DNA from 3 places in the Massilia forsythiae genome. Region 2 is predicted to be linked to each of the others. Evidence: predicted binding sites of a transcription regulator. Region 2 holds the regulator's gene; each other region holds the start of a gene.

Region 1 (7,531 bases), 2.4 Mb from region 2:
CGATGCTGCTGCCGCGCCGCATGTTCTGCATCGGCGGCAATTCGTGCATCCACTGGCGATAGTAACGCTGGTCGTAGGCGTCGTGGTGGGTGCTGACCCAGCCGTGCAGCATCAGCGCCGATTCGACGTCGTCCAGGCGCGCCTTGGGCACCATGATGTCGATATCGGAAAACAGGCGCCCTGCCCCGGCGCGCAGGCCGGCCATCGTGTAGGCCGCGCCTTTCAGCAGCAGCAGCGGCACGCCGGTCGGCTGCAGCGCTTCCAGGATGCAGGCGACTTCGAAACGCACCGCCTGGCGGTGGCGCGTGGCCAGGATGCGCACCCATTCGAAGTGGGCGCGCGCCTGCTGCGGCACCTGCGCCAGCAACCCATGCTCTTCGATCAGTGCCAGCAGCATCGGCGTCAGGTTGGCGCTGGTGGCCTGGCGCAGCACCAGGTCCCAGTCGGCCAGCGTGAACCCGGCGGTCTGCGCCGGATCGCGCAGGGCGCGCACCAGCAGCGGCAAATGCGTCATCGCGGCGGCTCCAGCGCCGCGAACGCTTCCATCGCCTGGTCGAGGTCGCTGTAGCGGAAATCGTAGCTGTCGCATTGTTCGATGATGCCGGCCAGCGTGTCGAAACCGAGCGCCCCCAGCTGGCTGTAATTGAAAGCGTTGTCGGCCACACGCAGGAAGGCGCGCGCGCGCGCGATCGGCGTCAGCTCGGTGGCGGCGCCGGCTTCGTACTTGGGAAACACGATCCAGGCGGCGCGCGTGGTCTCGTGCGCGCGCGCCACGCTGGCGGACGGCGCCTTCAAATGCGCCACCGTGCCCTTGGTGGTATTGCTGACCGGCTGGCTGAGCACGGCGTCCGGGGCAAAGTCGCGGATCACCTCGATCGAGCGGTTTTTCAGGCTGACCGGACGCGGTACCGGCACCAGCGCGCCGTCATGCGGGCGGAACAGCGCCAGTTCGTCGGACAGCAGGCGCCAACCGCGGCTGACCAGCGCCGCGCACAGCGTGCTCTTGCCGGAACCCGGCGGCGCCGGCAGCATCACCGCCAGGCCGTTGCGCTCGACCACGGCGGCGTGGATCATCAAAAAGGCGTGGGCGCGCGTGGAGATACACCAGTTCAAGGCCCATTCGAGCATCGGGAACGCGTGGGCTTCCGGCAAGGGCTCGAACGGCACCAGGCCGTCGACGTCGAAATGGACTTGCGGCCGGTACCAGCGGCGCACCCCGCCGGAACGGCGCAGGTGCACGTGGAAATCGGCGAACCCTTGCGCATCCTCGAGCGGATAATCGCCGTACAGCAGGGCGATGCCATCGGCGATGTACGCGATGGGCGAACGGATCAGGCTGGTGAAGGGACCGGTACGCACGGCCAGTCCGTGACCCGCCAGGCGCGTTTGCAGCTGGCTGCGGGTGAGCGATGCAACCGTCAGCATGCCAGCGTTTCGATCAGGTACAAGTGATTCATGTGCTGCAGCAGGGCGGCGGTTTCAGCGGCCAGTTCGTCGTCGGCGATGTCGAATTGCGCCTTCAGGACAGCGGCCAGCATCGCCTCGGTGGTGGGACCGTGTTGCAGCGTTAGCAACAGTTCGAGGGCGGCATCGCCGAGCAGGTGGGTGTCGCCGGACAGGTCGTTGTACAGCACGCATTCCTCGTCCCAGTGCCGGTACCGCACGGCCTGGCCCGGCCGCAGACGCCACGTATCCCCGGCCGACACAGATTAGTCCATGGTTCCGTACAGATAGCCGACGATGTCGTTGGCGTACCAGCGTTGCCCGGCCATCGGGGCGTAATAGCCCTTGGTGACCCACTCGCTCCAGACGCTGCGCAGGTTTTCGATGTTCAGGAAGTCGACGCGCCTGGACAGCACGTTCAGGTAGGCGGCCAGCATGTATTGCGCCATCTTGGTCGAATCGCACGATGCGCCTTCCAGGATGTTGCGGCAGGTAACACTTGCATAAGCGCTGCCGCGTACGCACGGGAAATGGCTGCTGAACAAATCGGTCGGCTTGCAGCCGCTCGGCCAGTTCGAGGTCGAGCACCAGCGGTCCGGCGGCAAGCCCATGCAGACCGCGTTCTGGGCGCGGTGGCTCATCTGGGTGACGGTCTTGTTCTGGCCATAGGCCGACAGTGCGGCCGACGGCGAAATGCCGCAATAGGTACAGGCCATGCCCGGCTGGCTGTGCAGGGTCAGCAGCACACCGGTGGCGCCGGCGCCGGCCCGTGCGAAGCGGCGCCGCGACCGGCCCTTGGCCGACAGCGCGGGCGCCACGGGCGCTTGCCCGTCGTTGCCGGGGACAGGATGTTCAGTTTGTTGTGCGTCGCGCTCGTCGTTTGCCACTTGAATCCTCACTCGGTTCTTTAAACAGTCGGGCAATGGACAATGCCAGATCCTGCTGAAGCAAGCAATCCTTGTGCCAACGATAAGATATTCAAGAGCAACTCTTTAAAATCAAGCGCTTAGCTGAATTGCACTTATCGTTTCGACATTACAACTGTCGTTGCTGTAAAAAAACCTGACAAAAATCAAAAGAAAGTTTCGGGAATGATCAATACGTCACCCGGACGCATCGGCACATTTGCCGAAATGTCGCCATCCTTGATCAGGTCGTCCAAACGTACATTGTACTTCTGCTGCTTGCCTTCGATGTTACGCACCAGGCTGGCGCGATTGCCGGCCGCGAACTCCGTGGTGCCGCCGACGGCGATCATGACGTCCATCAGGCTCATGTCGCGGCGATACGGCAGCGATTGCGGCTTGGCGGCCTGGCCGATCACGCGGATCTGCTCGTCGTAGGTGCCGACGAAATTCGATACCACGACGGTGACCACCGGCTGCTGGATGAACTTCGCCAGTGCCTTTTCGATGTCGCGCGCCAGTTCGGTCGAGGTCTTGCCGGATGCCGGCAAGTCTTCGACCAGCGGCGTGGTGATCTTGCCATCCGGGCGCACCGGCACCGCCATCGACACTTCCGGATTGCGCCAGACGATGATGTTGATGCTGTCGCCCGGGCCGATCAGGTAATCCGGATTGCTGGCCTGCACAGCCGGCGGCGCCGGCAGGCGCGTCGCACAACCGCCCAGCGCCAGCGTGCTCGCGGCGACCAGTGCGATTGCCGAATATTTGATCAGGTTCGCCTTGTACTTGCCCACGTCAGATCCCTTTCGTCCAGCCGCAGCCTCGATGGCGCCACGTGCCGACATCCCTAAATAAGTGTTATTAAGCCATCAACAGGCAGCTATTGTATCTCATCTGCCTATTTAGCAGACAGCGCACGATAGAAATTGTTTCTTGGTACTTATTTTTGTTGCAAAATTTCACGTACATATTTCACCGGAATCGCATAGGTGATGCCGCTGGGCGTACTGATCGCATTTTCCTTCAATCCTTTGACGAACACGGCGTTGATCACGCCGATCACCTTGCCGCTGTCCGGATCATACAAAGGGCTGCCGCTGTTGCCCGGATAGGCCGTCGCGTCGAGCTGGAAGATATTGAAGGGGGAGCGCTGCAACTGGGCGATCTGGCGCGCATCGAGCTTGTTCGATCCGAGCGCCGGCATGACCACCGGCGTGATCGCCGCCAGCGTGGCGCGGTGGGTGGCGGCATGCAGGCCCAGCACCATCCCCAGCGGATAGCCGGTAAAGGCCAGCGATTGTCCTTCGCGCCCGGCGTCGGCGTCGCCAAGGTCGAGCGCCGGCAACGGCGTCCCGGTCAAGCGCAGGTGCGCCAGGTCGTGCTGGGTATCGCGCGCCACCAGCTGGGCCTGGCGGAAGCGCACCATGTCGCCATCCGCGGTGACGATGCCGAGCTGCTCGATGTTGACGCCGTCCGGCTTGTCCTGGATTACGTGGGCATTGGTGATGACGCTGAGGCCGTCGCCCACCACGAAACCGGTGCCGACGAAGACGGTGGAGGGACTGCGGGTGCGCTCGAAGGTGCCGATGCCGACCACCGAGCGTTTGACGGCCGGGATCAGCGTGGTCAAGTCGGCCGCTTGCGGCACCGCCGGCACGACCAGCGCCAGCAGGCAGGACACCAGTAGGCACGAAACAACCCGCTTGGAGCGGCTTGCGCAACTCATGCCCTACCCTCTTCGGCAGAAACCGATGTTTCGATCAGGCACCAACCGTGCACCCCAGTCTTTGTTTTAAACATTACAATAAGCATTTGATCTTACGCATATAATTGCCGACGCAAGTCTACGCCAGAAAGCCCACGATTGCATGCTCCATGCATTGATTTTCTGCAACAAAGTAAGCAAACTCTATGGATTCAGCACAAAAAATTGCTGAAAACTAATGCCAAATATCCACGTTTCCGTTTAAACCATGGATGAAGTGTTGTAGGCAGGGCACGCCTGGCCACACTGCTCATATTTTTCTCGTGCGTAATTGCAATTGCTTCCAGTACAAGCGATCATGCGAGGTATTTGATTATTTATTGACCCAATTCAAAATGATTTGGGTCGCTTTATTGGCGAGACTGACGAGATGGCAGAAATCACAGCCGCACTTCTTAACTTCCTGAAAGCTATCGGCAAATATCGCTGGTACGCGATCGTGATCACCTGGACCGTGGCCGTCATCGGCTGGGCCGTCGTGTTGCGTCTTCCCAACCAATACGAAGCATCGGCGCGGGTATATGTCGATACCCAGAGCATCCTCAAGCCACTGCTGTCGGGCATGACGACGATGCCGAACCTGGACCAGCAGGTGATGTTCATGCGCCGCACCCTGATCAGCCGCCCGAACGTCGAGCGCCTGATGCGCATGGTCGACCTGGACGTGAAGGCCAAGGACAGCAAGCAGCACGAAAAGATCGTGGATGACCTGATGTCGCAGATCCGCATCGGCGGCACCGAGCGCGACGACATCTATACCATCACCTACGTGTCCGACAATCCGAAGCTGGGCAAGGACGTGGTGCAGTCGCTGCTGACCATCTTTTTCGAAGGCAGCTACGGCGGCAAGAAGCAGGATTCGGAAAAGGCGGTGCAATTCATCGACGACCAGATCAAGAATTACGAAGAGAAGCTGGCTGCGGCCGAGAACACCCTCAAGGAATTCAAGATCAAGAACATGGGCATGCTGCCGCGCGGCGACGGCGGCGATTTCGGCGGCCAGCTGATGGGTGCGGGCGACGCCCTCAACCAGGCGCGCCTGGAACTGTCGGAAGCCGAGCAGGCGCGCAACGCCATCAAGCGCCAGATCGCCGGCGAGCCGGCCAAGCCGGGCGCCAAGAAGATCGATCCGGCCATGCTCGACCCGGAACTGGAAGCGCGCATCGGCGCCGCCCAGAAGAACCTGGATACGCTGCGCCTGCAATACACCGAACAGCATCCGGACATCATCGCCAACCGCCGCCTGCTCGACCAGTTGCTGGCGCAGCGCGCCGACCTGGCCAAGAACGGCACCCGCAGCCTGGACCCGGGCGCCGGCTACAGCCCGATGCTGCAGCAGATGAACGTGGCGCTGTCGCAGGCCGAGGCGCGCGTGGCGTCGATGCGCGCCCGCGTCGGCGAGTATGAAACCCGCGTGGCGCGCCTGCGCGCCCAGAGCACCGAAGCGCCCGAGATCGAAGCCCAGCTGGCCCAGCTGAACCGCGACTACCAGGTCAACCGCGACAACTACCAGAAGCTGGTCGAGCGCCGCGAATCGGCGCGCCTGTCGGGCGACCTGTCGTCGGCCACCGACATGCTGAGCTTCCGCATCATCGATCCGCCGACCGTGCCCGGCCAGCCGAGCGGCCCGAACCGCCTGCGCCTGTTCTCGCTGGTGTTTGCCGGCGCGCTGGTGGCCGGCATCGCCGCGGCTTTCCTGATGAGCCAGGTGCGTCCGACCTTCATGAGCCAGGTCGCGCTGCGCGACGTCACCGGCCTGCCGGTGCTGGGCGCGATCGGCATGAACTGGACCAACGAACAAACCGTCCGCCGCAAGCGTCGCCTGATTGCCGTCGGGGTCTCGGTGCTGCTGCTGTTCGGCGCCTATGGCGCCGGCGTGGCCGCGATCCTGGTCCGCCCCACGCTTTGACCAACGCGACGATCACAAGGAGTACACCGTGAGCATTATCGAAAAAGCGGCCAGCCGGATCGAGCGCAACGCCACCGCCCTGCCCAACAGCGACACTGCGCGTGCGCTCGCGGACGCCGACAACGTGCGCGCCATCCCTGCCCATCCCGAGGCATCCGTCAGCGCTGCCCCGGCAGCCGCGCACGCGGCGCCGGCCGCCCCGGCGGCCATCCATGCCGAACGCGCGCCGCAGAAATCCTCGACCCGGCGCATCGAACTGGACCTGGCGCGCATGCGCGACCAGGGTATGGTCACCGCCGCCGGCGGCCGCACCCGCCTGCTGGAAGACTTCCGCGTCATCAAGCGCCCGCTGCTGCAGCGCGCGTTCGTCAAGCGCGCCCCCGGCGACAAGCCGGCCAACCTGATCATGGTCACCAGCTCGCTGCCGGGCGAAGGCAAGACCTACACGTCGATCAACCTGGCGATGAGCATCGCCATGGAACTGGACCACACCGTGCTGCTGGTCGACGCCGACGTCGCCCGCCCCTCGGTGCTGCGCACGCTCGGCCTGCCGCAGCAGCGCGGCCTGATGGACATGCTGGTGGACGACTCGGTCGACATGGCCGACGTCATGCTGCGTACCAACGTCGACACCCTGACCATCCTGCCGGCCGGCACCAGCACGCCGCACGCCACCGAATTCCTGGCCAGCTCCGCCATGACCAACCTGGTCCACGAGATCGCCAACCGCTATTCGGACCGTATCGTGATCTTCGATTCGCCGCCGCTGCTGCTGACCAGCGAATCGCGCGTGCTGGCTTCGCACATGGGCCAGATCGTGATGGTGGTCGAGGCGCAAACCACGACCCAGCATGCGGTCAAGGAAGCGCTGCAGCGCCTGGAAGGTTTCCCCAACGTGAATCTGATCTATAACAAGACCAGGGAATTCCCGGGCATCGAAGAAACGTATGACTATCACTACGGCTAAGACGCCGGAGGCCGTACCCTCGCGCCGGCCGTTCCTGCGGCTGGCGCCGCTGGCCGTGGCCGCCATGCTGCTGTCGGCAGAGTGCCATGCGGACTGGAAGGTCACGCCCTCGATCGACCTGCGCGAAACCTATTCCGACAACCTGGGCCTGCAGAACGACGACCTGGCCCACGGCGGCTTCGTCAGCGAAGCGGCGCCGCGCATCTCGGTGCTGGTCAACGGCCCGCGCCTGAAACTGACCGGCGAGGCACAGTGGCGCCAGTTCGCCTTCAGCGACAGCAACGACGGCAACGACGGCAACAACGGCAACGCCAACCTGCACAACAGCGAACGCCGCTACAACGTCGACGCGCAATCGGTGCTGGTCGACCAGCTGCTGTACCTGGACGGCAGCGCCAGCCGTTCGCGCCAGTCGGTGTCGGCCTTCGGCCAATTGACCGACAACGGCTATTCGGCGGCCAACAACGCCGACATCAACATCTGGCGCATCAGCCCCTACCTGCGCCACCGCTTCGGTTCCAACGCGGTGGCGACGCTGCGCC
Region 2 (7,531 bases):
GCCCAGACGGTGGTGATGTCGATGTCCATGCTCACTCCTTGCCGCCCTTGCCGCTGCCATCGCCGCTGTCATCGCCGACGTCGTCGTCGGCGCCGCCCTTGCCGGCCGCGCCGCGCTCGGCCACCGACAACGGCCGGGCCGGCGTCTTCTTGCGACCCGGTCCGCCCTGGGCGGCGCGCTTCAGGTCGAACGCCTGCGGGCCCTTGCGCACCAGCCGCAGCACGTAGGCGATGCCGACCCCGAACACGAACACGTAGGCGACGACGAACAGGCCGAGCGTCAGCGCCAGCGGCGCCGCGCCGTGTTTCGACACCGCGTCCGCCGTGCGCAGCACGCCGTACACCACCCACGGCTGGCGCCCGACCTCGGTGGTGATCCAGCCGGCCAGCACCGCCAGCAAGCCCGCCGGCCCCATCCACATGGCCATGCGCAGGAACGGACGCGACGAATACAGCCTCCCCTTCCAGCGCGACCAGGCGCCCCACAGCCCGAGCGCGATCATCAGCAGCCCGAGGCCGACCATGGCGCGGAAGCTCCAGAACACGATCAGCGAATTCGGCCGGTCCTGTCTCGGAAACGCCTTGAGCCCCTTGATCTGCCCGCCCCAGGTGTGCGTGAGGATCCAGCTGCCCACGCGCGGGATGCCGACCGCATACTTCGTTTCCTCGTCCCGCATCGACGGGATGCCGAACAGCAGCAGCGGCAGCGGCGCATCGCCCTCGTTCTGCCAGTGCCCTTCCATGGCGGCGATCTTGGCCGGCTGGTGCTGCAACGTGTTCAGGCCGTGCATGTCGCCCACCAGCGCCTGGACCGGCGCCACCGCCAGCACCATCCACATCGCCATCGAAAACATGGTGCGCACCGCCGGCGCGTCGCGCCCGCGCAGCAGGTGCCATGCCGCGGAGGCGCCGACGAACAGCGCGGTGGAAAGAAAGGCGGCGATCGCCATGTGCGCCAGGCGGTACGGGAACGACGGGTTGAAGACGATGGCCAGCCAGTCCACCGGCACCATGCGCCCGGCCTCGATGGCGTAGCCCTGCGGCGTCTGCATCCAGCTGTTGGCGCCGAGGATCCAGGTGGTCGAGATCAGCGTGCCGAGCGCCACCATGCAGGTGGCCAGGAAGTGCAGGCCGGGGCCGACCTTGGTCCAGCCGAACAGCATCACGCCGAGGAAACCGGCTTCCAGGAAGAACGCGGTCAATACCTCGTAGGCCAGCAGCGGCCCGGTGATGCTGCCGGCGTATTCGGAAAAAAAACTCCAGTTGGTGCCGAACTGGTAGGCCATGACGATGCCCGACACCACGCCCATGCCGAAGTTGACCGCGAAGATGCGCAGCCAGAAGTGGTACAGGTCGACGAACACCTGGCGCCTGGTCTTGAGCCAGCACAGTTCGAGCACGGCCAGGTAGCTGGCCAGGCCGATGGTGATGGCCGGGAACAGGATGTGGAACGACATCGTGAATGCGAACTGGATGCGCGCCAGGTCCAAAGCTTCCAAGCCGAACATGCTCTCTCCGTGGTGGTGGAGTGCGGAATCTAGCATGGATCGCGCGGCGGACGAGCCACGCACGCTTGCATGGCCGGCATGCCGGCACTCTCCCCGACACCCGGCCCATCCCGATTCCGGGTAAGCTTGCAAACCTGACAAAAGGCCGCACGGCCTTTGCCCATCTATTTCCTGGAGTCGTCATGCTTGGTCTCGACTTGCGCACCGCCCGTGTGGTGTGGACCGCGTCGTTCATGTTGTTGCTGATGTATGCCGCGTACGTCGCGCGCGGTACCCTGCTGGTGGTCGTGTTCGCGGTCTTTTTCAGCTACCTGATGTATCCGCTGATCGGCCTGCTGGAACGCACGCTGCCGAAAAAAGTGCCGCAGACCGTGTCGATCGCCCTGGGGTTCGCCATCGTCATCAGCGTGATCGCCATCGCCAGCGCCCTGCTCGGTCCGCGCATCGTCGACCAAGCCACCCACCTCGGCCAGAAGATTCCCGAACTGGTGAAAGACCCGAATGCACTCAACAAGGTCCCGTTGCCGCGCTTCCTGGAATCGTTTCGCCCCCGGATCATCGGCTTTTTGCAGGAACAGTTCCAGGAAGGCTCGGGCACGGTGGTGCCGATCGCCAAGCGCGTCGGCACCACCGTGCTGTACGCGGCCAGCAACCTGATCTATCTGGTGCTGGTGCCGATCCTGAGCTTCCTGCTGATCAAGGAAGGACCGGGCATGCGCACGACGGTCCTGGGCTGGATGACGCCGCGGTATGCGGCGCTGTGGGGCAAGATCACCAACGACCTCAGCTTCACGCTGTCGAAATACGTGCGCGCGCTGCTGCTGCTGTCGCTGTCGACCCTGGTGGCCTACGGCACTGCCTTTTCCCTGATGGGCGTGTCGTATGCACTGGTGCTCGCCGCCGTGGCGGCGGTGCTGGAATTCATCCCCTTCGTGGGACCGCTCGTCGCGCTGGTCGGCAGCGTCGCCATCGCGGCGGTGACCGGCTTCGACAGTCTGCTGTTGCTGTCCGGCTTCATCGTCGGCTACCGCGTGTTCCAGGATTACGTGCTGAATCCCTACCTGATGAGCGAGGGCGTCGAGGTCTCGCCGCTGCTGGTCATCGTCGGTTTGCTGGTCGGGGATGAGATCGGCGGCGTCGCCGGGATTTTCCTGTCGGTGCCCTTGATGGCGGCGGTCAAGATCATCGTCGGACATGCGTGGGCGGCGCACCGCGCGTCGGCCAGGGGGCTTGGACCGGGAAGCACATCGGTGGACGTCGGGGAGCAGCACGCGATGCCGGCTGAGACGCGGGTTGTCGAACGAAAGGGTTAGATGACTGCGTCAGGCAGCATGATCGGGAGGATTACAGAAATGTGCGTCAGGACGGCTGGAGTTGCCCCGAAGCAGACCGTGGCCATTTCAATCTTGGCGATACTTACCCGATAAATCATGAGCGCCATTTGCTGATGTCAGTTTGAATAACTGCGAAGGTCTCAGGATGAAGAAGGAAGGAATATAGTTTCCCGCAACCTGACATCGGCTCGGACTTGTCCGGTGACGTCCAATAGGCCACTACTAGAACCGTTGGCACTCCATCCAGAGCCTGGTGCAGGAAACTTCTGTCTTGATCGGAAAAGCGCGCGCGATCAACGAAGCTCTTCGGTTGTGTGAAAACGTCACTCGCGCAGTTTGCCCAGCCGATTACTTCAGCATGCAAGGGATGGTCTACCGTAGCAAGTGCGGTTTTCGCAACTGATTCACTTACGTTGCTTGTAACGTGCATCTAGCTTATCTCCATGCTCTTGCAATAATTGCCGCAGGGGCGTTTCCGCTCCAATTGGTGAAGGTCTGTTTAGGGTCATAGCAGACATCGAAATAAATTCAGTATAAAAACTGTTACCATCTGAGCAACAAGAAAAATTCGTCAAGCGCGTTCTATCGAATGCAACTCGATGACGTGGCAAAAAGCGGGAGAAATACCACAGCAGCTGGTATTTGTGGCAAGCATCCACCAGGCTGTACATGGCTGTTCGCTCATCACCGGTTCTGGAAAGCTATAATTCCCGGTGTTTACGCTCCTCGAGCTCCCCCAACGTCCACCGAGCGCCCGCCATGACCCACGCCGCCTCCCCTGCCGAACGCTCGCCCGTCCAGACGGACACGCCGTTGAATGTCGGTGCGCTGAAGGTCAGTTGCGCCAACTGCAGCATGCACCAGCTGTGCCTGCCCATGGGCCTGGAAGACGCCGACATCGACCGCCTCGACAAGATCATCGGCCGCCGTCGCCGGCTGGCGCGCGACGAACATCTGTACAAGGCAGGCGACCCGTTCCGCAGCCTGTACGCGGTGCGTTTCGGCCACTTCAAGACCTACCAGATCAACGCCGCCGGCGAGGCGCAGATCACCGGCTTCCAGATGGCCGGCGAGCTGCTGGGCATGGACGCCATCAGCGGCGACCGCCACCATTGCGACGCGGTGGCGCTGGAAGACAGCGAAGTCTGCGAGATCCCGTTCGCCAACCTGGAAGAGATGTTCGGCCAGGTGCCGGCCCTGCTGCGCCACTTCCACCGCATGATGAGCCAGGAAATCACGCGCGAGCAGAACGTGATGCTCTTGCTCGGGAACATGCGCGCCGAGCAGCGCTTCGCCGTGTTCCTGGTGAACCTGGGGGCGCGCTACGCCACGCGCGGCTATTCGGCGACCCGCTTTCAATTGCGGATGTCGCGCGAGGACATCGGCAATTACCTCGGGCTGACCATCGAGAGCATCAGCCGGCTGCTGTCGCGCTTCAGGAAGATGGGACTGCTACAGGTGGACAAGCGCGAAGTCACCTTGCTGGAACCGGCGCGCCTGAAGGCGATGGCGGCCGGCACCGAGCAATGCAGTCCGATGGCCTAGGGTTTAGGGCCTAGCGCGCGTACTGGCACGACTTCACCACGTTCGGCGCCGGATCGCCGAAGGTCGCATTGTTGCAGGCGATGGAACCGGTCGCGGTCTTCGTGACGTACGCGTTGTTGGCGCCGTAGCGCACCTGCGTCGTGCCGGAGAAGCGGCAGACGCCGTTTTCGCTGGCGCAGGTGGTCCAGGTCACAGTCGGCGTGGTGGTCACGGCCGCGACCGCTTCATAGGCGCCGATATCGATGCTGCCCGACACCGTGCGCGTTTCGCTGGAAGCGGCGTGCACGTACTGCGCCGTCGGCGCCAGGGCGAAGCCGCTGGCCGACAAGCCGGGGGCGGAGCCGGCGTCGACGATCAGCGCGCTGGCGATCGGGTGCAGGTCGTAGGCGATGCGGTTGACGAACCCGGGGGCGATGGAGCGGTAGTTGGTCCGGTCCAGCGAACCGGATTGGCTGCTCATCGTGCCGATGCCTGCAAAGATGTTGTTTTGCAGCAGCACCGGCTTGGTCACGCCGGAACCGGGCATGACGAAGGTACCGCCGGACGTGTCGTCGTTCAGGAAGGTGTTGTTGACCACATACAGGTCCTGGCCCGGATTCGTGACGCCCTCCTCGCCGTAGGCGAGCATGGTTTGATTGGCGCTGCCGGCCGGTTGCTCGATCACGTTGCCGATGACGTACGACGTGCCCGCATTCGGCAAGTCGATTTCATAGGATGGCTTGCCGCTGGCCGTGGTGCCGGTCTGACCGTCGGGCGTACTGGAAAAGCGGTTGTAGACGATGGTATTCAGGATCGCGCGCGATTTCAGGTCATGGCCGCCATTCGCATCGTGCGAATAATTGGCGCGGAATGTCAGGCTTGCCACATTGCCGATATAGACATTATGCGTATAACCGGTGCCATTACCGTTATGGCCGAAGTCCGTGGTCTCGATGAGAATATTGCTGGCGGTATTCGCACCGGCCAGGATGCCGTTTTCATTATCGTGAATGAAGCTGCCGCGCAGGGTGAAATTGGTGCCTTCCAGGCGCAGCGCGGCGCCATTCTGGTCCGGCACCTTGGCGCCGAACATCTCGACGTTTTCGATAACCACATTGTTTCCGATGACGACCCAGGTGCCCTTGCCCTGGGCGTTGGCACCCGCGGCGTCGATGCGTGCGCGGCCGTTGACGCCGCGAATCGTCAGGTTGTTCTTGCCGATGGCGCAGACATCGCCGGAATACGTCATGCCGCCGGCGATTTCGATGGTATCGCCCGCCGCGGCGCGGGCAATGGCGGCGCATGGTGCGGCATAGGTCTTGCCGGGTCCGACAGACAGGGTGCTCGCAAAGGATGGCAAGGCGAAGGAAGATGCCAGAATGGCACTCAGGACACGCAGATTCGAGATGGGCATTGTGTGATTGAATAGACTATTAAATAGAGTAAATAACAGTTTCACTGGAAAATGTATTTATCAATCTAAAGTAATTTAATCTAAACAGATGTAACCACATGTAAGCATTCAAAATGACCCAATGATCAATTATGCATGTTTATTTATTATCGGGAATTCTTATTGTCATTTTCAGATAACAGGCTTTATACGAATCATTAAATCTTTTTCCATCAGCACACATCTGATGACGATTCCGCTATGGTGCTCGTGCCATTGCTCGCGCAAGGCCGTAAATCCGGCGCGGCGATAGAAAGGCGTCCCGTTCAACGACGCCGACAGGAACAGACGCGCCAGGCCGGCCTCGCGCGCCATCGCTTCCAGCGCGTCCAGCAGGGCGCGGCCGATGCCGCCGCCCTGGCAGTCGGGGTCGACGAACAAGGCATCGACTTCGCCGGTCTCCAGGTCGAGCGCGCCGAAGCCGGCCAGGCGCTCGCCGCGCCGCATCAGCAGCACGCTGCCGGCAAGCGTCAATTGCGCCAGGCTCGGCGGCGGCGACGCCGCGCTCCAGGCGGCGATCACGGCGGACGGATAGTGCGTGGCGCAACTGATGCGGACCGCGCGCGTGCGCAGGTCCCACAAGGCATCGAGATCGGCGCCGGTCGCGGTGCGCTGGCTGAGCATGACAATCTCCCGCAACGGTTTGCATGACATGCAGCGCCGCCGCGTCGGCGGCAGCCGGCACCCTGCCAGCTTACGACCTCTTCTGCACCGCGATCCAGCGGTCGACGACTTCCCCCAGCACATCCAGCGGCACCGAACCGTTGCGCAGCACCACGTCGTGGAAGGCCGGCAGCGAGAACCTGTCGCCCAGTTCGCGCTGTGCTTTCGCGCGCAGGTCGACGATGCGCAGCATGCCGATCATGTAGGCGTTGGCCTGCCCCGGCCAGGCCACGTAGCGCTCGACCTCCTGCGCGCCGATGCCATAGTCGATCGCTTGCTGGCGGGTCCAGCCCTTGGTGTGCAGGCCGGTGTCGACCACCAGGCGGCGCGCGCGGAACAGTTCGGAGCCGAGCGCGCCCAGCAAACCGGGCACGTCGCCCGCGTACCAGTTCTGTTCCACCGCCAGACGCTCGGCATACAGCGCCCAGCCTTCGCTGTGGGCGCTGCCGCCGCCGAAGATGCGCTGGGCGCGGAACTTCGGCAGGCTGGTCTGTTCCTGCTGGATCGCCAGCTGGAAGTGGTGACCCGGCACCGCCTCGTGGTAGGACAGGCTGCGCATGCGGATCATGTCGAAGGTCGGGCCGCGCATCGGCACCCAGAAGATGCCGGGACGGCTGCCGTCCGGCGCCGGCAGCGAGTAATGGGCGGCGGCCGAGGCTTCGGTCAGCGGCGGCTCGCGCCGTACCTCGATCGGCGCGCGCGGCTTCAGGTTGAAGACGGCGTCGCTGCGGCGCTCGGCGTCCTTGACCATCGCCGCGTACTGCTGCAGCAGCACCGGGCGCGGGTCGCCTTCTCCTTTCGGCTGGAAACTCGCGTCCAGCTGTTTCATGCGCTCCTCGACGCTGCCGCCGGCGTAGCCGAGCGCGCGCAGGTGGCGGTCCATCTCGCCTTCGATGCGCGCCACCTCGCGCAGGCCGATGGCATGGATCTCGGCGGCCGTGAGGGTGGTCGACGTGTAGGTCCTGAGCGCCTGCTGGTAGGCCGCGGCGCCGTCCGGAAGGCGCGAGATGCCGGCCGCGTCGGAGGTCGCCGGATGCAGTTCGGCCATGA
Region 3 (7,531 bases), 2.6 Mb from region 2:
CGCCGCCGGCCGCCGACGCGGCGCACCCGGCGTTCTCCAAGCTGTTCGTGCAGACCGAGATCCTGGCCGGCCGCGGCGCCATCCTGTGCTCGCGCCGCCCGCGCCACAAGGAAGAGCAGCCGCCGTTCCTGTTCAACCTGATGACGGTGCATGGCGTCGATGCGCCGTCCGCACCGGCCTTCGAGACCAGCCGCGCCCAGTTCATCGGCCGCGGCAACCGCAACGTGCTGCCGCAGGCATTGACCGGGCGCGACCAACTGCAGGGCGCGCACGGCTCGGTGCTCGACCCGGTGGCGGCGATCCGCCGCAGCTTCACGCTGGCGCCGGACCAGGAAATCAGCGTCGACGTCATCCTGGGCGCCACCGACACCCGCGAGCAGGCGCTGCACCTGGTCGACAAGTACCAGGACCGCCACCTCACCGACCGCGTGTTCGAGCTGGCCTGGACCCACAGCCAGGTGGTGCTGCGCCAGCTGAACGCCAGCGAAGCCGACGCCCAGCTGTACGGGCGCCTGGCCTCCGGCGTGATCTACCCGAACGCCGCGCTGCGTGCCGAGCCGGCCGTCATCGCGCGCAACGGGCGCGGCCAGTCCGGCCTGTGGGCGTATTCCATTTCGGGCGACCTGCCGATCGTGCTGCTGCAGATCCGCGACGCCGCCAACATCGAGCTGGCGCGCCAGGTGGTGCAGGCGCACGGCTACTGGCGCCTGAAGGGGCTGGTGGTCGATCTGGTGATCTGGTGCGAGGACGCCAGCGGCTACCGCCAGGCGCTGCACGACCAGATCATGAGCATGATCGCCTCCGGCCTGGACGCGCAATCGGTGGACCGCCCGGGCGGCGTGTTCGTGCGCATCGTCGACCAGATCCCGAACGAAGACCGCGTGCTGATGCAGTCGGTGGCGCGCCTGGTGCTGTCCGACGAGCGCGGCAGCCTGGCCGAGCAACTGCGCCGCGCGGCGCTGCAGAAAGTGGCGTTGCCGCCGCTGCTGGCGATCGAGCCGCCGCTGCCGGCGATGCCGGGCACGGCATCCTCGACGACGCCGGCGCCCACTCCCGTGCATATTCCCGTGCCGCAGCCGGCGCCGAGCCTGGTGCTGGACAACGGCATCGGCGGCTTCAGCGCCGACGGCCGCGAATACGTGATCCGCACCGGCGCCGAGCAGCGCACCCCGGCGCCCTGGGTCAACGTGCTGGCCAGCCCGCTGTTCGGCAGCATCGTCTCGGAAGCGGGGCAGGCCTACAGCTGGAACCAGAACGCCCATGAATTCCGCCTGACGCCCTGGGAAAACGACCCGGTGGCCGATCGCGGCGGCGAAGCATTCTATATACGCGACGAGCAGACCGGCACCTATTGGTCGCCGACCGCGCTGCCGGCGCCGTCCGGCGGCGACTACCTCACGCGCCACGGCTTCGGCTACAGCGCCTTCGAGCACACGGCGCACGGCATCCGCAGCGAACTGCTGACCTACGTGGCGCTGGACGACCCGCTGAAATACGTGGTGATCAAGCTGCGCAACGACAGCGCCGCGCGCCGCAAGCTGTCCGTGACCGGCTACGTCGAGTGGGTGCTGGGCGACCTGCGCGACAAGTCCGCGATGCACGTGGTGACGGAGCAAGACCCGGTCAGCGGCGCACTGTTCGCCCGTAATGCCTACAACGCCGATTTCTCGGGCCGGGTGGCGTTCTTCCACCTGGACGCCGAGCACGTGGCCTTTACCTGCGACCGCACCGAGTTCATCGGCCGCAACCGCAGCCTGGCGAATCCGGCCGCGCTGGAACGCGCCGGCCTCTCGGGCCGCAGCGGCGCCGCGCTCGACCCGTGCGCCGCGCTGCAGGCGGCCATCGAACTGCAGCCGGGCGAAGAGCAGGAACTGGTGTTCATGCTGGGCGTGGGCGGCCGCCGCAACCTGGACGCGACCGGCATGGTCCAGCGCCACGGCGGCGCCGGCGTGCCGGCGGCGGATCTCGCCAAGGTGCGCGACTGGTGGGACGAGACCCTGGGCGCGATCCGCGTCGAGACGCCGGAACCGGCGCTGGACGCCATCGCCAACGGCTGGCTGATGTACCAGACCATCGCCTGCCGCATGTGGGCGCGCAGCGGCTACTACCAGTCGGGCGGCGCCTACGGCTTCCGCGACCAGCTGCAGGATGCGATGGCCACCGTGCACACCCGCCCGGAACTGCTGCGCGACCACCTGCTGCTGTTCGCCGGCCACCAGTTCGTCGAGGGCGACGTGCAGCACTGGTGGCACCCGCCCACCGGGCGCGGCGTGCGCACCCACTGCTCGGACGACTACCTGTGGCTGCCGCTGGCGGCGCACCGCTACGTCACCGTCACCGGCGATTGGGCGCTGCTGGACGAAGTCGCGCCCTTCATCGAATCGCGCCAGTTGAAGCAGGAAGAGGAATCGCTGTACGACCTGCCGGCGCAATCGAACGAGCAGGCCAGCCTGTACGAGCACTGCGTGCGCGCGATCCGCCACGCGCTGGACTTCGGCGCGCACGGCCTGCCGCTGATCGGCACCTGCGACTGGAACGACGGCATGGACCGGGTCGGCAACGAAGGGAAGGGGGAAAGCGTGTGGCTCGGCTTCTTCCTGTATGAAGTCTTGCAGCGCTTTGCCGAACTGGCCGACCGCCGCGCCGACTACGGCTTTGCCACCACCTGCCGCAGCGCCGCCCAGGTGCTGTCGCATAACATCGAGGAAAACGCCTGGGACGGCGAATGGTACCGGCGCGCCTACTTCGACGACGGCACGCCGCTCGGCTCGCAGCAGAACGACGAGTGCCAGATCGACTCGATCTCGCAGAGCTGGGGTGTGCTGTCCGGCGCCGCCGACCCCGAGCGCGTCAAAGGCGCGATGGCGGCGGTGGATGCGCGCCTGGTGCGCCGTGACGCAGGCCTGATCCAGCTGCTCGACCCGCCGTTCGACAAGGGTGTGCTGAACCCCGGCTACATCCGCGGCTACGTGCCGGGCGTGCGCGAGAACGGCGGCCAGTACACCCACGCCGCCATCTGGACCGCGATGGCTTTTGCTCGCCTGGGCCAGACCGAGCGCGCCTGGGAACTGTTCGACATGATCAATCCGGTCAACCACGCCGCCAGCCGCGAAGCCTGCGCCGTGTACAAGGCGGAGCCGTACGTGATGACGGCCGACGTGTACGCGGTGACGCCGCACGTGGGCCGCGGCGGCTGGAGCTGGTACACCGGCTCGGCCGGCTGGATGTACCGCCTGGTGGTGGAATCGCTGCTGGGCGTGGAGCGCACCGGCGAACGCCTGGCGCTGGCGCCACAAATGCCCGCGGACTGGACCGGATTCAAGCTGCAGTACCGCTACCGCGGCAGTACCTACGCCATCGACGTGCGCAGGGGCAGCGCGGCGTCGCTGAGCGTGGACGGCGTGGCGCAGGAAGGCGCGTCGATCGCGCTGGTGGACGACGGCCGCCGGCACGAGGTGGTGCTGGTGGTGGCGGATGGCGGCGCGTCCTTGGCGGCTACCGCGCCGCAGGGAAGCGACATCACGGTGGCGAAATGATGGAACCGTCGTGATGAGGTGAGCCTGGACGGGCGGCGGTGGGCGGAACACCATTTCCTATACCGTCCGCCATCGCAGGCGCAGCCGTTTCGAAAGATATTCATTTTTGTCAACTAATTAGTAATTATTTAATTTAGGAATGATCCACGCATCAACGTGGAAATCGATGCAATTGTAAAAATTGCATCATGAAAACCTCATTCCTGTTCGCTTTCTTCCTGTCCCGGCCAGCGCTGCTGGCTGCGGCCAGCCTGCTCACCCTTGCCGCCGGCGCCGCCCCGGTAGTGCCCGGCGCCAGCGCCGGTTCCTCCAGCGGGCCGGCTGCGGTCGTCCAGCACGAACACAGCGAATTCGAAGCCACCCTGCTCGCGCCGTATGCCGGCGACGCCACCAGCCGCGCCCAGCCGGATGCGCGCACCTTCACCTTGTCCTTCGAGTACCCCGGCCTGGCCGCACCACGCGTCGCGCGCTGGCAGCTCGACCTGCTGGCACCTAGCGGCCGCGTGGTCGCCACCTGGCAGGGCGCACTGACACTGACCGGCCAGCCGCTCGACGTGACGGTGCGCTGGCCCGGCCTGGTCGACGGCCGCCCGGCGGCGCCCGGCATCTACCGCGTGCGCATGGGGGCATCCACCGGCAGCGGCGACGCCGCCGAGGACGTCGAGCAATCCTGGGACATCGGCGTCGGCGCCATCCCGGCGCCAGCGTTGCCGGCCTTCCAGCCGCTGCCGACCGGCCATACGGTGCAATCTCCCGATGCCGCACCGGCGCCGTCCGCGCTGCCGTACACCGTCTATTACGGCAACCTGCACAGCCAGACCGGCGACAGCGACGGCGGCGCGCCATTAAGCGAGTGCAAGGGCGCGCAGGAGCCACAGAGCGCGCCCTACGGCCCGGCCGCCGCCTACCCGTACGCGCGCGATCGCGGCCTGGATTTCCTGATGGTGTCCGAGCACAACCACATGTACGACGGCTCGGACGGCACCAAGAGCGACGCCGACCCGGCCAAAGCAAAACGCCTGTACCACGCCGGCCTGCAGACCGCGCGCGACTTCAGCGCCGCCAACCCCGGCTTCTTGGCCCTGTACGGCCTGGAGTGGGGCGTGATCAGCAAGGGCGGCCACCTGAACATCTTCAACACCGACGAACTGCTCGGCTGGGAACAGACCGCCAAGGGCGACCTGCTGGCCGACACCGCCACCGCACGCGGCGACTACGCCGCCCTGTACACGCTGATGCGCCAGCGCGGCTGGGTCGGCCAGTTCAACCACCCGGCCACGGGCGGCCAGTTCGTCATCGACGGCAAGCCGCTGGCCTACACCGCAGATGGCGACGCCGCCATGGCCCTGTGCGAAGTGATGAACAGCGCCGCCTTTTCCAACCGCGACGACGAATCCGAAACCCGGCGCAGCAACTTCGAGCAGGCCTGCAACAAGCTGCTGGAAGCAGGCTACCACGTCGCCTTCAGCAGCAACCAGGACAACCACTGCGCCAACTGGGGCGCCTCGTATTCGAACCGCAGCGCCGTGCTGGTCCCGAACGGCGTGCCGCTCACGCGCGCCAGTTTCCTCGACGCGCTGCGCGCGCGGCGCGTGTTCGCCACCATGGACAAGCACGCGCAATTGGTGCTCACCGCCAACGGCCGCCTGATGGGCGAGCGCTTCGACAACAGCGGCCCGCTGTCGCTGCAGGTGCACTACGCCAGCGACAACGGCCGCCGCGCCGCCTCGGTCGCGCTCATGCAAGGCGTGCCGGGGCGTAACGGCACCGTTACCCCGTTCGCCAAGAACCCCGACACCACCTTTACGCCCACGCCGGGGCCGCATTTCTACTATGCCAAGGTGACGCAGGACGATGGCGCCATCCTGTGGTCGGCGCCGGTGTGGGTGGACCAGCACCAGCCCTGATTGCTTGCACGAGACCTGCCAGGAACTTGAAGATCATGGCGAATACTGCTGAACATTGTCAGCGATAAAAACATGCGATCGCATGGATTTTTTGTTTGTGAGACTGTCTCCTAAAAAAATATATGTCATTGCATACATTCTGTGGATGGGCAGCCTGAGTAGGAATAAAATATATGCCATCACATAGATCGTTACGTGCCCAAATGATCCTCCCTGTTAATTCCGTAGCGGAACTCGGCCTCTTGATTCGCGCCACCCGCCGCGCCCACCGACTGCGGCTGGACGATGTCGCCGGCAGCGCCAACCTGGGTGCGGTATTCGTCGGCGACGTCGAGCGCGGCAAGGAAACCGTCCAGCTGGGGCGTGTCCTGCGGTTGCTGGAAGAACTGGGCATCCAGGTGGCGTTGGACGTGCCTCCGGCTGCCATGGAGGAACTGGAAAAGCTGCGTGCAAAAGGGGTGCGTCCGCCGTCCCGCCGGCGCCGCTCATCGCCAGCCGAAGGCGAATGATGGATGCGCGCGTGCTGGACGTGTTCATCAACGACGTCCAGGTAGGACGTTTGCGGGAAGAGAACGACCTGTGGGCCTTCGACTACGACCCGGCGTGGGTCCAGGCAGCGGACGGATTCGATTTGTCGCCGGCCTTGCCGCGTATGGCGGCGACGCATCGGGACGGCGCGAGTAATCGTCCTGTCCAATGGTATTTCGATAATCTGTTACCGGAAGAAGCATTGCGCAGCGTGCTGGCCAAGGACGCCGCCATTCCGGAAGCGGACGCGTTCGGTTTGCTCGCCTACTACGGCGCCGAATCGGCCGGCTCCCTGGTGCTGCGAGATCCGCAACAGCCTGCCGCGGCCCTGACCGGCTTGCGGCCATTGACGGATCAAACGCTGTCCGATCGGGTTCGCAATCTGCCGCGGGTGCCGCTGAGCCACGACGCCCCCAAGCACATGTCCTTGGCCGGTGCCCAGCACAAGCTTCCCGTCGTGTATCGCAATGGCCGGCTGTACGAACCGCTGCCGGGCGACGTTTCGACGCATATCCTCAAACCGGATCATCCGACGGGAGATTATCCGGCGTCTGTCATCAACGAGTATTTCGTGATGCGCCTGGCCGACAGCCTCGGGTTGCCCGTGCCGAAGGTGCATCGGCACTACTGTCCGCAACCCGTCTACCTGATCGATCGTTTCGACCGGACTGGTCGGCAACGGCGACAACCATCTCAAGAACGTTTCATTCCTGGTGTCGTCTGCCGGTATCGAAATCGCGCCGAGCTACGACCTGCTCAGCACCGCCGTGTATGCCACGGCGGCGATGGCAGGGGAGAGGGCGGCCTGGCCGCAGGTCGAGATGGCGCTACCGCCGCAAGGCGCCAGGTATTTTGGCGACATCACCCGAGCGATGTTGCTGGAATCCGGCGTCCGGCTGGGCCTGGGCAAGGCGACGGTCATGCGTGAACTGACTCGGATGGTCGAGCAGATCAAACCGCAAGCCCAGGCGCTGTACGAGGCCATCGAGATCAAGAACAGCTGTTTGCCGGAAGGGGCGCGAGCGTCCCTTGCCGGGGAATTGCGGCTGCTGCGCTGCATTATCCACATCGTTATTGGCGAGATGACTGCCAGGCTGGGTGCCAAGGTGTAGGCGGCATCCTTCCTTTCCCCGCATCAGCTTAAGTGCTATCCTGCGCTCGCCCATCGCGCGCCGTCCGGCGTGCCCGCCCCACGAGACATCCGAGAGCGCATTCCATGAAACGCATCGCCGCAGCAGTCCTGATCGCCTATTCCGCCGCCGCCGCCCCCCTCGCCAGCACCGCATTCGCCCGGCCCCAAGCGGCGCCGGCCATGCAGTCCGCCGCCGCATCGGCCCCGGTTGCCGACGCCACCCTGGCCGCCGACGTCACCCGCACCATGCAGCTGTTCGACGTGCCGGGCATCGCCATTGCCGTGGTCAAGGACGGTAACGTCGTGGCAGCCCAGGGCTTCGGCGTGCGCAAGCTGGGCGAGCCGGCCAGGGTGGACGGCAAGACGCTGTTCGAGGTCGCGTCGAACTCGAAGGCGTTCACCGCCGCCGCGCTGGCGATGCTGGTCGA

The links. Region 2 encodes FNR, which switches genes on or off when oxygen is low (the NO sensors DNR and NnrR bind a similar motif). Its sites were predicted from a motif close to TTGATNNNNATCAA; they were not measured.
Region 1: HH212_RS07490 (XrtA system polysaccharide chain length determinant) is a predicted target of FNR. The motif match lies at 4,434-4,447, and genes of this name have one in related genera.
Region 3: HH212_RS06580 (CehA/McbA family metallohydrolase) is a predicted target of FNR. The motif match lies at 3,636-3,649, and genes of this name have one in related genera.

What each region holds. Positions count from the first base shown of each region.
Region 1 covers NZ_CP051685.1:1,722,775-1,730,305, forward strand. Annotated here, with positions in the region: gene HH212_RS07460 (nucleotidyltransferase domain-containing protein) at 1-514, opposite strand, end outside; gene HH212_RS07465 (HprK-related kinase A) at 511-1,425, opposite strand; gene HH212_RS07470 (HPr-rel-A system PqqD family peptide chaperone) at 1,419-1,706, opposite strand; gene HH212_RS07475 (hypothetical protein) at 1,710-2,330, opposite strand; gene HH212_RS07480 (XrtA/PEP-CTERM system exopolysaccharide export protein) at 2,516-3,142, opposite strand; gene HH212_RS07485 (S1 family peptidase) at 3,289-4,074, opposite strand; gene HH212_RS07490 (XrtA system polysaccharide chain length determinant) at 4,484-6,022, shown strand; gene HH212_RS07495 (XrtA-associated tyrosine autokinase) at 6,051-6,989, shown strand; gene HH212_RS07500 (TIGR03016 family PEP-CTERM system-associated outer membrane protein) at 6,970-7,531, shown strand, end outside.
Region 2 covers NZ_CP051685.1:4,147,047-4,154,577, reverse strand. Annotated here, with positions in the region: gene cydB (cytochrome d ubiquinol oxidase subunit II) at 1-29, opposite strand, end outside; gene HH212_RS17670 (cytochrome ubiquinol oxidase subunit I) at 32-1,507, opposite strand; gene HH212_RS17665 (AI-2E family transporter) at 1,690-2,820, shown strand; gene HH212_RS17660 (hypothetical protein) at 3,246-3,512, opposite strand; gene fnr (fumarate/nitrate reduction transcriptional regulator Fnr) at 3,601-4,386, shown strand; gene HH212_RS17650 (right-handed parallel beta-helix repeat-containing protein) at 4,397-5,779, opposite strand; gene HH212_RS17645 (GNAT family N-acetyltransferase) at 5,951-6,442, opposite strand; gene HH212_RS17640 (DUF885 domain-containing protein) at 6,513-7,531, opposite strand, start outside.
Region 3 covers NZ_CP051685.1:1,518,744-1,526,274, reverse strand. Annotated here, with positions in the region: gene HH212_RS06585 (glycoside hydrolase family 94 protein) at 1-3,536, shown strand, start outside; gene HH212_RS06580 (CehA/McbA family metallohydrolase) at 3,725-5,443, shown strand; gene HH212_RS06575 (helix-turn-helix domain-containing protein) at 5,647-5,952, shown strand; partial or broken gene HH212_RS27695 (HipA N-terminal domain-containing protein) at 5,949-6,593, shown strand; partial or broken gene HH212_RS27795 (hypothetical protein) at 6,685-6,747, shown strand; gene HH212_RS27685 (hypothetical protein) at 6,892-7,083, shown strand; gene HH212_RS06565 (serine hydrolase) at 7,188-7,531, shown strand, end outside.